2 regions of the Mesorhizobium sp. B2-5-13 genome follow, and region 2 is predicted to be linked to the other one. Evidence: predicted binding sites of a transcription regulator. Region 2 holds the regulator's gene; the other holds the start of a gene.

Region 1 (7,611 bases), on a different contig from region 2:
ACGGCCAGCGCATCGCGCCATTCACGCATGATGCGCACATCCTCGTCGGTCGCGCCGGCAACGGTGAGGCCAGTAGGCACGATCTCGACGACCTTGATGTTGAATGGACCGGCACCCTGGAAACCCTTCAGGCGCTCCAGATAGAGGCGGGTCATGGCGTCGATGCCGGTGTCGAGCGGCACGTCCCGTGGCCAGTAAGGCAAGCGGCGGCGATATTCGATGATGCCCTGGAACAGCGTCATGTGCAGGCTGGAGACAGGCGTGAAGGCAAGGCGGTCGGCGTCTGGCATTGCCATCATCCGATCGCGCACAGCGAGCACCACGGCTTCGGATGGCGAGCCGCTGACCAGATGGCTGACGACGGTGTTGCCGGGCTCGAGGAGAAAGTTGCCTGACGCGTCGTAGCGCGTGCCGAGATGCGCCGGCGGCGTCGGATTGGAGCCGGCAAAGAATCCGGCGAGCGAGGGTCTGACGGTGTCGAGCATGGCGATCTCCTTGGAACACCCGCGTCCTGCCCCGGTGATGTGTCAAGGATATGAAACAGAGTCGTTCATGACGTCGGTGTGAGGGCTATGTCTCCTTGCCTGCAACAATTGCGAACGGAAAACCGGTTCCCACTTTTTCTGGAACTGCTCTATCCCCCGTATTTCTCCAGGAATGTCTCGGCCGACAGCTCGCGGAAGTCGTCGAGCGACGCACGCAGCCTGGCATGGTCCCAGTCCCACCAGGCAAGCGCCTGGTAGCGCTCGGCGGTGCGGCGGTCGAAGCGCTCGCGGATCGGTTTGGCCGGCACGCCGGCGACGATGGTGTAGGGCGCGACGTCCTTCGAGACGACCGCGCCAGCGCCGACCGCAGCACCATCGCCAACGGTGACGCCGGGCAGGACGGTCGAGCCGTGGCCGAGCCAGGTGTCGTGGCCGATGGTGACGCGTTTGGCGCGGCGCTGAGCGAAGAATTCGCTCTCGTGCTCGGCGTCGTCCCAATAGTCGGAGGCACGGTAGGTGAAATGGTGCAGCGTCGGCCGCCATGTCGGGTGATTGGTGGCGTTGAGGCGCACGCTGGCCGCGATGTTGGCGAACTTGCCGATCGTCGCGCACCAGACGGCGCAGTCCTGCATCATGTAGGAATAGTCGCCGAGTTCGCTTTCCGAGACCCGGCTGCGGTCGGCGATCTCGGTCCAGCGGCCGAGCGTCGAGTTGTGCACCTCCGCTGTCGGGTGGACCAGCGGCGTTTCCGACAATTTCCTGGTCATGCGGCGAGTTTTCCCGGAGCGAAGGCGGTGACGTCGATGATGCGGTCGGCCACCGCCTCGCGCACTTCGTGGTCATGGAAGATACCGAGCAAGGCAACGCCTGCCGTCTTCTTGGCGGCGATGAGTTCGATCACCACGTCGCGATTGGTCGCGTCGAGCGATGCGGTCGGCTCGTCGAGCAGCAGGATCGGATGTTCGGTGATGAAACCGCGCGCGATGTTAACGCGCTGCTGCTCGCCGCCCGAGAAGGTTGCCGGCGGCAGCATCCAGAGTTTTTCCGGCAGGTTGAGCTGGGCCAGCAAGGAGCGTGCCTTGGCCCGGGCTGCCTCGCGCTCCTCGCCGCGTTCAACCAGTGGTTCGGCGACGACATCGAGAGCCGAGACGCGCGGCACGGTGCGCAGGAATTGGCTGACATAGCCGATCGTTTGCCGGCGCACGGCAAGCACGGTGCGTGGGCTGGCATGGGCGAGATCGATCAACCCATCCTCGTGCGTGACGATGATCTGGCCTTCGTCGACGGCGTAGTTGCCGTAGAGCATCTTCAGGATCGAGCTTTTGCCGGCACCGGACGGACCGCCGAGCACGGTGCATTCTCCGGCCTTGATCGAGAACGAAACACCCGCGACGACGGGCAATTTGATGCCGTCGCGCAGATGCATGGTGAAGCTTTTGGCGACATCGGAGACAACGAGAGGCGTCGGCATCAGAAGGTTCTCCAATCGTCAATCGTCGGCGGGCGTACACGCGCCATCATCACACCTGCAAAATCGAGGAAACGAGCAATTGCGTGTACGGCGCGCGCGGGTCGTCGAGGACGCGGTCGGTGAGGCCGCTTTCGACGACGCGGCCGTCCTTCATCACCATCATGCGCTGCGACAGGAGTCGCGCCACGGCGAGGTCGTGGGTAACGACGATCGCGGCAAGGCCAAGGTCGGTGACCAGGCCGCGCAACAGGTCGAGCAGGCGCGCCTGCACGGAAACGTCAAGGCCGCCGGTCGGCTCATCCATGAACACCAGCCGTGGCCCGGTGACGAGATTGCGGGCGATTTGCAGGCGCTGGCGCATGCCGCCGGAAAAGGCGCGGGGTTCGTCGTCGATACGGTCTTCCTCGATCTCGACGCGCGACAGCCAGTCGACCGCGGTAGCGCGAATCTTGCCGTAGTGACGGTCGCCGACCGCCATCAGACGCTCGCCGACATTGGCGCCGGCCGAGACCGTCATGCGCAGGCCATCTGCCGGGTTCTGGTGGACAAAGCCCCAGTCGGTGCGCATCAGGAAGCGGCGCTCGGCCTCGCTCATGCGGTAGAGCTCGCGAAACTGGCCGTCGCGCATGCGGTAGCTGGCGGTGCCGGAGGAGGGCAGCAGCCGCGTCGACAGGCAGTTGAGCAGCGTCGTCTTGCCGGAGCCGGACTCGCCGACGACAGCCAGGACTTCGCCCGGCCACAGGTCGAAAGTGACGTTGTCGCAGCCGACCCGCGAGCCGTAGAACTTGGAGAGCGCCGAGACGCGCAGCAGCGGTTCGTCGGTCATTGCGCCGGCTCCAAATTTTCTGGGGCAAGATGGGTTTCGGGAGCAAGGTGGCCGCGATGGCCCTCTTCACGCCGCTTCTCGCAGTAATCGGTGTCCGAGCAGACGAACATATGGCCGCCATGGTCGTCGAGGATGACCTCGTCGAGATAGACATTTTCGGCCGCGCACAGCGCGCAGGGCTGGTCGAAAGTCTGCACCTCGAACGGATGATCCTCGAAGTCGAGGCTCACCACATCGGTGAAGGGCGGCACGGCGTAGATGCGCTTTTCGCGGCCGGCGCCGAACAGCTGCAGGGCCGGCGAGCGATGCATCTTGGGATTGTCGAATTTCGGCGTCGGCGACGGGTCCATCACATAGCGGCCCTCGACCTTGACCGGATAGGCATAGGTTGTGGCGATGCGGCCGTGCTTGGCGATGTCCTCATAGAGCTTCACATGCATGAGGCCGTACTCCTCCAGCGCATGCATTTTCCGCGTTTCGGTCTCGCGCGGCTCGAGGAAGCGCAGCGGTTCGGGGATCGGCACCTGGTAGACCAGCACCTGGCCCGCGGTGAGCGGATGCTCGGGAATGCGGTGGCGGGTCTGGATGATGCTGGCGGTGGCGGTATCGGTGGTCACCGCGACATTGGCTACTTTCTTGAAGAAGGCGCGGATCGATACGGCATTGGTGGTGTCGTCCGCACCCTGGTCGATGACCTTCAGCACGTCGTCGGGGCCGATGATCGAGGCGGTAACCTGCACGCCGCCGGTGCCCCAGCCATAAGGCATCGGCATTTCGCGCGAGGCGAAGGGCACCTGGTAGCCGGGGATGGCGATGCCCTTGAGGATCGCGCGGCGTATCATCCGCTTGGTCTGCTCGTCGAGATAGGCGAAGTTGTAGGTGGCGATGTCGGTGGATTGCGCGGTCATTCCGCAGCCTCCTTCTTTTCTTCCGCCTTTGCTGGATTTTCGCGGGCCTCATATTCGGCGCGCATGCGGCGCACGAGGTCGAGCTCGGCCTGGAAGTCGACATAGTGCGGCAGCTTCAGGTGCTCGACGAAGCCGGTGGCCTGGACATTGTCCGAGTGCGAGATGACGAACTCCTCGTCCTGCGCGGCGGCAACGACGTCCTCACCGAGTTCGGAGGCGCGCAGCGCCCGGTCGCAGAGCGCCATGGCCATCGCCTTGCGCTCGCTCTGGCCGAAGACGAGACCGTAGCCACGGGTGAATTGCGGCGGCGCCTTGGCCGAGCCCTTGAACTGGTTGACCATCTGGCATTCGGTGACGCGCACCGTGCCGAGCGGCACCGCGAAGGGCAGTTCGGGAACGTCGAGCTCCAGCTCGACCTCGCCGATGCGGATCTCGCCGACGAATGGATGGTTGCGGGCATAGCCGCGCTGCGTTGAATAGCCGAGGGCCAGCAGAAAACCCTCGTCGCCGCGCGACAGTGCCTGCAGGCGGATGTCGCGCGCCATCGGGAATTCCAGCGGCTCGCGGGTGATGTCGCCGGGGACATGATCCCCAGGCATGTCGCCATCGGGCTCGATCAGGCCTTCGCGGGCAAGGATCGCCGAGACACGCGGCATCGCCTGGGCTTCCGTCTCGCGCCGCAAGGGCTCGGCGACATCGGCACCGGCGGCGAGCTCAGGGTCGAGCAGGCGGTGCGTGTAGTCGAAGGTCGGACCAAGCAACTGGCCGCCGGGCAGGTCCTTGTAGGTCGCCGACACACGCCGCTCGACCAGCATTGTGCCGGTGTCGATCGGTCTGGAATAGCCGAAGCGCGGCAGCGTGGTGCGGTAGGCGCGCACCAGGAAGATCGCCTCGATCATGTCGCCCCGCGCCTGGACGATAGCGAGTGCCGCCAATTCACGGTCATAGAGCGAACCTTCGCTCATCACCCGGTCGACGCCGAGCGCCAGCTGTTCGACGATCTGGTCGAGGCGCAGCGCCGGCACCGAGCGGTCGCCACGCCGGCGGTCGGCAAGCAGGCTGTGAGCGTTGGCAATTGCGGCTTCGCCGCCTTTTACCGCGACATACATCTTCAAGCCTCCATCGTCTTGATGCGCGTCGTGCGCGGCAGGCAGGCTATGCCGTCCGATGTGGCGAGGATGATGTCGACGCCGCGCGGAAAGCGCTTGTTGTTTTGCTTCCACTGCTCGACGAAGTGACGCGGCATCTGCGCCGGCGCGATCGCGGCGCTGGTTTCGATGCCCGGGCCTTCGAGCAACAGCGGGGACCCTGAAGCGAGGTCGCCGACCTGCAGGATCAGCGTCGTCGAGCGGTCGGGATAATCCTGCGTGCCCTGCGAAAAACCGTCGAGCGCCATCATCTCGGCCGGCGTGGCGACAAACGCGAAATGCGCGTCGGCCGGCGTGTTGGCCAGCGGCGCGCCGGTGTGGAAACCAAGCCAGGACCTGATCGCGGGGGACGCATGGAGGGCCGGGTCGAGCCAGAGCGGCGTGTCGTTGTCGCACAGCGCCAGTGCAATGGCGCCCAATGTTGCCGAAAGCGGCGCCGGCGGGCGGGCCAGGGCCGGTAAGGGCTGGACGCTGCCTGGCCGCGCCATGGCATCCATGACGGCCCGAAACACGGTCTGGGCGTTGAAGACCGGATCGGCGAAACCGCCCTCGATCGATTGTGCCGCGATATCCATCAATCTTCTCCGCGAACCATGGTGAAGAAATCCACTTTCGTCGCCGCCGTCTCGGCGCGGCGTTTTTCGTGGGCAGCGGTCAGAGCCGAGCGCAAGGGCGCAATGAGCCTGGTCTCGACCTCGGTGCGGCGGGCAGGGTCCTGCCAGAGCGCGTCGGCGATGGCTGTCAGCTTCGCCTTCTGCTTGTCGCGGCCAAGCGTGTAGCAATGGCCGACCTGCCCGGATGGCAGCCGGACAGTGGCACGAGTGACGGTCGCCTCGCCGACATTGAAGGGCGCGCCTCCGCCGCCGATGCGGCCACGCAGCGTGACCAGGCCCGTCTCGGGACCGCGCAGAAGCTCGGCTTGCGAAGGCAGGCCGGACTCGTTCCAGAGCCGCACGATGTCGTCGCCGCTCGATTGCGCCAAGGTGGCCATGGCGGCCTTGCGCTCGGCCTGGTCGCGGGCTTCCTGTCCTCGCATCGCCAACTTTCCTCTAAATTTGTCTATTGATATAGACAACTATACAAATTATACATATTACCTAGCGCGAGTCCATGACGGGTGCGTGACAGGCCGGGAGGCAAAAACATGACCGGGCAAGCGGCCGATACCATCGAGCGGCGCAGCGGCGTCTCACTTTGGCGCCAGATCGCCGACAGGATCCTGCAAGCGATTGCCATTGGCGATTTCGCCGAAAATGCCGCACTGCCGCCCGAGGTCGCGCTGGCGGAGCGCTACGGCGTCAATCGTCACACCGTGCGTAGCGCCATATCGGCCCTCGTACAGGAGGGCGTATTGCGGGCCGAACAGGGGCGCGGCACGTTCGTCTTGTCGCGCAAGCGGCTGTCCTATCCGATCGGCGCGCGCACGCGCTTCTCTGCGGGGCTGCAGGGGCAGACCTCGGAACGGCACATCGTGCTGCTTGCTTTCTCGGTCGAGCCTGCCAGCCAGCGCGTTGCCGAGGGGCTTGGCCTTGCCCGGGGTGCCGAGGTAATCCGGCTGGAAACGCGCGGCGAGGCCGACGGACGGCCGGTGTCGCGCGCTGCCGCATGGTTCGAGGCGAAGCGCTTTGCCGGCATCGACAAGGCGATGGCGCAAACCGGTTCGATCACCGCGTCGCTCGCCCGTTTCGGTATCGATGACTATCTCAGGCAATCGACCGTGCTGTCCGCGCGCCATGCGGACGCCGCCGATCTCGCCGATCTCGATCTGCAGCCGGGCGCCATCGTGCTGGTGACAGTGGCGGTCAACGTCACGCCCGACGGCCAGCCAATCCAGTTTTCCGAATCGCGTTTTCCGGCCGAGCGAGTGGAGCTGAAGCTCTCAGCGCTATAACGTCCCGGCTATCCGATCTCGATCACGGCCTTTATCAGGCCCGACTTCTCGTGTGCCCAGCGTGCGAGATCCCCTGGCGTATCGGCCAGCGTGGTGCGGTGGGTGACGAGCTTGGCCAGCGGCACAGCACCATTGCGGATCGAGGCGGCGACATGATCGAAGTCTGCACGCAACGCATTGCGGCTGCCGACCAATGTCATTTCGCGCTTGTGGAATTCAGGATCGGAAAAGACGATGTCGTCCTTGACGACACTGACCAGCACCAGCGTGCCGCCATGCGCGACATGGGCGAAGGCCGATTGCACCGACCGGGTGTTGCCGGTGGCGTCGAAGACCACGTCGAAGCCTTCGCCGCCGGTCGCATCACGCACCAGATCGGACACGGGTGCTTGCGAGCCGTCGAGAATCGAAAAGCCGAGCTCACCCGCCGCGAAGACCAGTCTTTCGGAGCTCATGTCGAGAAGTGTCACCTCGAGCCCGGCAACGCGTGCGAAGATGGCGGTGCCAAGCCCGATCGGGCCGGCGCCGATGACCAGCGTGCGTGCACCGGGCTCGGAACGCGCGCGGCGCACGGCATGCGCGCCGATGGCCAGGAATTCGACGGCGGCGGCGTCGGCGAGCGACAGCCCGTTTGTGCGATAGAGATTCTCAGCCGGCACCAGGATCTGTTCGCACATGGCGCCGTCGCGATGCACGCCGAGCACTTCGATCCTGACACAGCAATTTGGTTTGCCATGCCGGCAGGCGATGCATTTGCCGCAGGAGAGATACGGGTTGATGATGACCGGTTCGCCGACCGCAAGCCCGACTCCTTCGCCGACTTCGACGACGGTGCCAGACACCTCATGGCCCATGATGCGGGGGTAGGCGAGGAACGGGTGC
Region 2 (7,611 bases):
GGCCGAGGAACAGATTGGCGGCGGCATCGACATTGTCTGCCAACGCCAGCGTCTGGTAGATCGTCTCGATGCCGTAATTCTTGGCGTCGCGCGGGTTGGAGATCGCTGCCTCCTCGCCATTGACGAATATCTGGCCGGAGTCGCGCTTGTAGGCGCCGGACAGGATCTTGATCAGCGTCGACTTGCCGGCGCCGTTGTGGCCGAGCAGCGCCACGACCTCGCCGGGGAAAAGATCGATCGAGGCGTCGTCGACGGCACGGATGCCGCCGAATGCGATCGAGATATTACGCATGTCGACCAGCGCGGTGGCTGCAGTAGCAGTCTTGTCAATCACGGTGATGCCTCCCTAAACGCGCTTGCGGTAAACGGTGTCGAGCCACACCGCGATGACCAGCACGGCGCCGACGACGATGCTCTGCAGAGGCGAATCGACGCCGAGCAGCACCATGCCCGACTGCAGCGACTGCATCAGCAACGCGCCGAGCATGGCGCCGATGATCGTTCCCGAGCCGCCGGCAAGCGACGTGCCGCCGATGACGGCCGCGGCAATGACGAGCAGCTCATCCAATGTTCCAAGCACATTGGTGGCCGAGTTCTGCCGGGCCGACGAAATGGCGGCGGCGATCGTGGCCAGCACGCCCATGATCATGAACACCTTCATGGTGATCCAGCGCGTGTTGATGCCGGCGAGGTTGGCCGCTTCCGGATTGCCGCCGATGGCAAAGACATAACGGCCGAAACGGGTGCGTTTTGTGATGAAGGTCATGACCAGACCGACGGCGACGGCCATCAATACCGGTATGGCGATGCCGTGGGCGATGAATAGCCCGCCCTCCGGCACGGTGATGTTGTTGGCGGCCGCGTACCGGTTCACGATGCCGATCGGCCACGGATAGGAGTTGGCCAGCCACACCGCGCCCATGATGACGGCACAGGTGACGACGCCGAGCAGCGTCTCGGCCCAGATCGGCCGCAGCGGGAAGCGGAACCGCTTTCGTTGCACCCGCCCGTTGAACAGCGCAAACACGACGGCCAGGCAGGCGACGATGCCTACGACCCAGCTCCAGGTCGCACCGATCGATCCGGCCGGTCCGCCGCCCATCAGCTGGAAGGTGGCGTCGAGCGGTGCCACCGTCTGGCCGCTGGTGACCCACCAGGCGGCACCGCGCCAGACCAGCAGGCCGCCCAGCGTGACGATGAAGGCCGGCACTTCGAGATAGGCGATGACGAAGCCCTGGAAGGCGCCGATCAAAAGGCCGAGCGCCAGGCCGATGACCAGTGCCAGCACCCAGATCCATGGATTGCCGAGTTCAAGCCCCACGAACCGGACCAGGAAATGCACCTGGGCAAAGCCCATGACCATGCCGATCAGGCCCTCGGCGGAACCGACGGACAGGTCGATGTTGCGCATGACGATGACCAGCACCATGCCGCAGGCCATGATTGCGACCGCGGACGTCTGCACCGACAGATTCCACAGATTGCGCGGCGTCAGAAACGTGCGGCTGTCGAAATCGAACGGATTGACGCCAAGACGCAAGCTCGAAATCACATGCAGCGCGACCCAGATCAGCAGCAGGGCGCCGATCATGCCGAGCATACGGGTGTCGATCTCGGTCGCTTTCAGGAACCGGGCAACCGCGCCGAGTTCCGAGGCGCGCGCGGTATCGGCCTGCAGGTTGGACATCGTGTCGGTCATGATTTCCTCCAACCGGCTGGCCGTCTGACACGGATGCCGAACCCAGCCTAGAAGCTATCCGCGTGATGCGGAAACACAAATCTTTTTGAGAAAACGCCGCGGCTTGGGGGCCGCGGCGCCTTCATTCTTCAAGCGGTCAAACTCAGTTGCAGGCCGCGACGCTGCCGGCGGCGACGCCCGCGCAGACTTCGTCCTTCTTGATCCAGCCGGCGTCGATGACGAGGTTGAGATTGTCCTTGGTGATGGCGACCGGGGTCAGGAACAGCGACTTGACGGTGTTGCCGCCAGGCGTCGTGAAGTCCTTCGCGCCGGCGATGTCGGTCATCTTCTTGCCGTCGGCGAGCTGCGAGGCGATCTCGGCGGCGTTCTTGCCGAGTTCACGCGCATCCTTCCACACCGACACAGTCTGGGTGCCGAGCGCGATGCGGTTGAGCGCGGCGTGGTCGCCGTCCTGGCCAGAGACCGGCACGGTGCCGGCGAGCCCCTGCGCCGTCAGCGCCGCGACGACGCCGCCGGCGGTGCCGTCATTGGCCGCGACCACGGCATCGACCTTATTGTCGTTGGCGGTGAGGAACTGCTCCATGTTCTTCTGGGCGTTGGCGGGCAGCCAGCCGTCCGTATAGGCTTCGCCGACATTCTTGATCTTGCCGCTGTCGATGGCTTCCTTCAGCACTTCCATCGAGCCCGAGAACAGGAAGTCGGCATTCGGGTCGGCACCCGAGCCCTTGATGAAGACGTAATTGCCTTCAGGCTTCACCTTGAACACCTCGCGAGCCTGCATGCGGCCGACTTCCTTGTTGTCGAAGGTCAGGTAGAAGACGTCCTTGTTCTCGATCAGGCGGTCATAGCCGACGACCGGAATGCCCTCGTCGAGCGCCTTCTGCACCGCTGGGCCGATGGCCGAAGCATCCTGCGCCAGGATGATCAGCGAATTGGCGCCCTGGGAAATCAGGCTTTCGACATCGGTCAGCTGCTTGCCGGGATTGGACTGCGCATCGGCGGAAATGTACTTGTCGCCCGCGGCCTCGATCGCTTTCTTCATGGCGGCCTCGTCGGTCTTCCAGCGCTCTTCCTGGAAATTCGACCACGAAACGCCGATGACCTTGTCCTTCGCCTGCGCCACCGACGCCAGCGTCAGCGACATGGCGACACCCGCCAGGATGGCGACTGTGAATCTCTTCATGATATATCCTCCCTGCGCCGCGTATGGCGCGACCAAACTGGCCCGAAGGCCGGCACAAAGGCCCTATTTTTTCGAGCCTCGAAAAAACACTGATCCATCGTCGGAACACTGTCAACATCGATTCTGATGGATTTTGAGGTGCCGGGAACCTTTTTTCGAGTCCCGCAATAAATAAATGACAGCTCCTGCCGCATCTGCCAGTATTCGGCCCATTGCCGGAGAGGTTCGAGGGGGTGTCAAGAACCGCGGCGACGGGGAGGATGTGGGAAGCATGTCGGTAGGAATCCGCCACGACGATCTGCGCCGGCGCAACCGCGCCATGGTGATTGCAGCCGTGCGTCAGGGTGGTCAGCCCTCGCGCACCGAGATCGCCGCCACCACCGGCCTCAGCCACTCGACCATATCGGCGATATCAGCCGACCTGATCGACGAGGGTATCCTGACCGAAGGCAAGCCGAACGAAGCCGGTTCACTGAAACGCGGCCGGCCGCAGGTTGGCCTTGGCCTCAACCCCGAGGCCGCGGCTGTGATGACCGTGGTGCTGTCACTGAATTTCCTGTCCGTCGCCGTCATCGATTATTCCGGCCAGGTGATCGCCGAGGAACAGCGCCGGCTGGACACGCTGACCATGTCGCGCGAGGCGCTGATCGGCGAATGCACGGCAATAGTGCGGCGGCGCCTCGAGGACCCCGATCTCGACGTCCGCAGTATTGCCCGCATCGCGCTGGCGATCCAGGGCATCACCGACAGCGAGGCGCGTGCGATGCTGTGGTCGCCGATCACGCCGCAGACGGACATTCCCTTCGCCGACATACTTGAAGCCGAGTTCGGCATCCCCGCTACCATGGAGAACGACTGCAACATGATGGCGGTGGCGCTGCGCTGGCGCGACCCCGAACGCTACCGCGACGACTTCATCGCCATCCTGCTCTCGCACGGCATCGGCATGGGCCTGGTGCTGAAGGGCGAGCTGTTCACCGGCACGCATTCATCGGGAGGCGAGTTCGGCCACATGATCCATCGCCCGGGAGGCGCGCTCTGCCGCTGCGGACGGCGCGGCTGCGTCGAGGCCTATGCCGGCAACTACGCCATCTGGCGCAACGCCAGGCAGCTTGGCGAGGACGCCGAACCGGTCGCAGATGTCAGCGATGCGCAGATGCGGACACTCGCCGCGACGGCAAGGGAGAAAGACGGACCGGAGCGCGAAGCCTATCGCAAGGCCGGCGAGGCGCTGGGCTATGGGCTGGGCAGCCTGTTCGCGCTGATCGATCCCGCACCCGTCGCCATGGTCGGCGTCAGCGCCGCCGCCTTCGACCTGATCGAGCCGGCCTTGCGCGAGGCCATCGGCCAGACCGCCGGCGGCCAGCATTCGGAATCGATTTCCTTCGACACCGAGCCGAACGAGCTGCCGCTCATCCGCGAAGGTTGCGCTATGCGCGCATTGACCTTCGTGGACCAGGAGATTTTCGCGCCGGGCGTGCTGGCGAGGCCCGGCGTTCCGGGCAAGAATGTAGCCTGATTTCAGTCTTCGCGGATCGCGTAGCCGGCGCCGCGAATGGTGCGGATCACGTCCGGCATACGGCCGTTGTTGACCGCCTTGCGCAGCCGGCCGACATGCACGTCCACGGTGCGTTCATCGATATAGATCGTCTCGCCCCAGACATTGTCGAGCAGCTGGCTGCGCGAGAACACGCGGCCGGGATGACGCATCATGAATTCGAGCAGGCGGAACTCGGTCGGTCCGAGCCGGATCTCGCTCTTCTTGCGATAGACCCGGTGCGATTCCCGGTCGAGCACGATGTCGCCGACCTTGAGCACGCTGGACAGCACTTCCGGCTTGGCGCGGCGCAGCAGCGCCTTGACCCGGGCCATGAATTCCGGTGTCGAGAACGGCTTGACCAGATAGTCGTCGGCACCGGTCGAGAGGCCGCGCACGCGGTCGCTCTCCTCGCCGCGCGCCGTCAACATGATGATCGGCAGCCTCTCGGTCTCGGGCCGCATTCGCAGGCGCCGACAGAGTTCGATGCCGGAAACCGCCGGCACCATCCAGTCGAGCACCAGGAGGTCGGGCACGTTCTCCTGGAGGCGGATCTCGGCTTCGTCGCCGCGTGTCACCACCTCGACCTGGTAGCCTTCCGATTCCAGATTGTAGCGGAGAAGCACGCCGAGCGGCTCCTCGTCCTCCACCACCATGATGCGTGGCGCGATCATCGATTGATCATCCCTGCCGTCAAGCCGCCGGCACCGACATCGCCGTCTCGTCCTGCTTCGGACGGTTGGCGGGCAGTTGCGTGCCGGTCAGCACATAATATGCATTCTCGGCGATGTTGGTCACGTGGTCGCCGATGCGTTCGAGATTCTTGGCGCAGAACAAAAGATGCGTGCAAGCCGTGATGTTGCGGGGATCCTCCATCATGTAGGTCAGGAGTTCGCGGAACACCGAAGTGTATTTGATGTCGATGCGTTCGTCGTCATTCCTGAGCTTGGCGAGGGCGGCGGCATCGCCTGCCGCGTATTCCTCGACTACCCCCTGCACCTGGATCAGCACCAGCTGCGCCATGGAATCGATCGAGTGCGACAGATCGCGCGGGGTGGCGGTAAGGCCGACGGAGCCGACGCGCTTGGCAATGTTCTTGGCAAGGTCGCCGATGCGTTCGAGATCGCCCGCCATGCGGATGGAGCCGACGACATGACGCAGATCGTCGGCCATCGGCTGGCGCTTGGCGATCAGGGTGATGGCGCGATCGTCGAGTTCGCGCTGGCGCGCGTCCATGATGGCGTCGTCGGAGACGACGCGCTGTGCCAGCGCATTGTCGGAATTCAGCAGCGCCTTGGTGGCGCCGCCGACCATCGTGCCGGCAAGATCGCCCATGTCGCTGATCAGCTTGCTGATCTGTCCGAGATCCTCGTCGAAGGCTGCGACTGTGTGTTCGGCCATGATCCTGGTCCTCGTATGCGTGAGATCAGCCGAAGCGGCCGGTGATGTAGTCCTGCGTGCGCTTCTCGCGAGGCGACGTGAAGATCTTCTCGGTCTTGTCGAATTCGACCAGCTCGCCCAGATACATGAAAGCCGTCTGCTTCGAGACGCGCGCGGCCTGCTGCATGTTGTGGGTGACGATGACGATCGTGTAGTCGGCCTGCAACTCGTCGATCAGTTCCTCGATCTTGGCGGTCGACAATGGGTCGAGCGCCGAGGCCGGCTCGTCGAGCAGGATGACCTCCGGCTTCACCGCCACGGTGCGGGCGATGCAAAGCCGCTGCTGCTGGCCGCCCGACAGGCTGAGGCCGCTGGCATTGAGCTTGTCCTTGACCTCGTTCCACAGCGCGGCGCGCTTCAGCGCCTGCTCGACACGGCCGTCCATCTCGGCCTTGCCGATCTTCTCATAGAGCCTGACGCCGAAGGCGATGTTCTCATAGATCGACATCGGGAACGGCGTCGGCTTCTGGAACACCATGCCGATCTTGGTGCGCAACAGGTTGAGATCCTGCGAGCGGTCGAGAACGTTCTGGCCGTCGAGCAGCACCTGACCCTCGGCGGTCTGCTTGGGGTAGAGTTCGTAGATGCGGTTGAAGACGCGCAGCAGCGTCGACTTTCCGCAACCCGACGGTCCAATGAAGGCCGTCACGCTGCGCTCGGGCAGCGACAGCGTGATGTCTTTCAGCGCCTTCGACTGGCCGTAGTAGAAATTGAGGTTCTTGACCTCGATCTTCGCCTTGGCGGCCGCCTCGGTGGCAATCGTCATGTCTGGAGACAACATCTGGCTCATTTGTCCTCTCTGCGTCCGGTCAGGCTGCGCGCGAAGATGCTGAGCGCGAGAACCGTCAATGTGATTATGAGTGCGCCGGTCCAGGCCAGTTGCTGCCATTCCTCGTAGGGGCTGAGAGCGAACTGAAAAATGGTAACCGGCAGGCTGGCCATCGGCGCGTTGAGGTTGCTCGACCAGAACTGGTTGTTCAGCGCCGTGAAAAGAAGCGGCGCCGTCTCGCCGGAAATGCGGGCGATGGCCAGCAATATGCCGGTGACGATGCCGGACATCGCCGCGCGGTAGGCCACCGAACGGATCACCACCCAGCGTGGCGCGCCAATCGCCGTGCCGGCCTCGCGCAAGGCGTTCGGCACAAGGTTGAGCATGTCCTCGGTGGTGCGCACGACCACGGGGATGACCAGGATGGCCAGCGCGACGGCGCCGGCGATGGCCGAGAAATGCCCCATCGGCCGCACCATCAATTCGTAGACGAACAGACCAATGATGATCGATGGCGCCGACAGCAGGATGTCGTTGATAAAGCGTACCACGGTGGTGAGTTTCGAAAAGCGGCCGTATTCGGCCATGTAGGTGCCGGCCAGCACGCCGATCGGCGTGCCGACGACGATCCCGATGATGGTCATCACGATGCTGCCGTAGATGGCGTTGAGCAGGCCACCGGCATCACCGGGCGGCGGGGTCATTTCGGTGAACACCGAGAGCGAAACGCCCGACAGACCCTTATAGAGCAGCGCGCCGAGGATCAGCGCCAGCCAGGCAAGGCCGATGCCGGCGGCGATGACGCAGAGCGTCATCATCACGCCGTTCTTGCGCTTGCGGCTCTGGTGAAGCGATGCGGCTGTCGACATCGGTCAGACTCCGGTACGGGCATCGATGCGCATCAGCATGTACCGGGCGATGGCAAGGATGAGGAAGGTGATGACGAACAGGATCAGGCCGAGCGCCACCAGCGAGGAGGTGTA

Evidence for each region. Region 2 encodes PhoB, which activates phosphate uptake and scavenging genes when phosphate is short. Its sites were predicted from a motif close to TGTCATNNANCTGTCAT; they were not measured.
Region 1: the regulator PhoB is predicted to act here: its motif matches at 5,949-5,965, upstream of phnF (phosphonate metabolism transcriptional regulator PhnF).

The regions. Positions count from the first base shown of each region.
Region 1 covers NZ_VFUI01000003.1:421,285-428,895, reverse strand. Annotated here, with positions in the region: gene FJ434_RS08210 (DUF1868 domain-containing protein) at 1-485, opposite strand, end outside; gene FJ434_RS08205 (DapH/DapD/GlmU-related protein) at 635-1,252, opposite strand; gene phnL (phosphonate C-P lyase system protein PhnL) at 1,249-1,956, opposite strand; gene phnK (phosphonate C-P lyase system protein PhnK) at 2,006-2,782, opposite strand; gene FJ434_RS08190 (alpha-D-ribose 1-methylphosphonate 5-phosphate C-P-lyase PhnJ) at 2,779-3,690, opposite strand; gene FJ434_RS08185 (carbon-phosphorus lyase complex subunit PhnI) at 3,687-4,799, opposite strand; gene phnH (phosphonate C-P lyase system protein PhnH) at 4,802-5,413, opposite strand; gene phnG (phosphonate C-P lyase system protein PhnG) at 5,413-5,874, opposite strand; gene phnF (phosphonate metabolism transcriptional regulator PhnF) at 5,983-6,729, shown strand; gene FJ434_RS08165 (zinc-binding alcohol dehydrogenase family protein) at 6,738-7,611, opposite strand, start outside.
Region 2 covers NZ_VFUI01000007.1:57,461-65,071, reverse strand. Annotated here, with positions in the region: gene FJ434_RS14050 (ATP-binding cassette domain-containing protein) at 1-292, opposite strand, end outside; gene FJ434_RS14045 (sugar ABC transporter permease) at 347-1,699, opposite strand; gene xylF (D-xylose ABC transporter substrate-binding protein) at 1,842-2,882, opposite strand; gene FJ434_RS14035 (ROK family protein) at 3,154-4,401, shown strand; gene phoB (phosphate regulon transcriptional regulator PhoB) at 4,404-5,093, opposite strand; gene phoU (phosphate signaling complex protein PhoU) at 5,113-5,820, opposite strand; gene pstB (phosphate ABC transporter ATP-binding protein PstB) at 5,846-6,649, opposite strand; gene pstA (phosphate ABC transporter permease PstA) at 6,646-7,497, opposite strand; gene pstC (phosphate ABC transporter permease subunit PstC) at 7,501-7,611, opposite strand, start outside.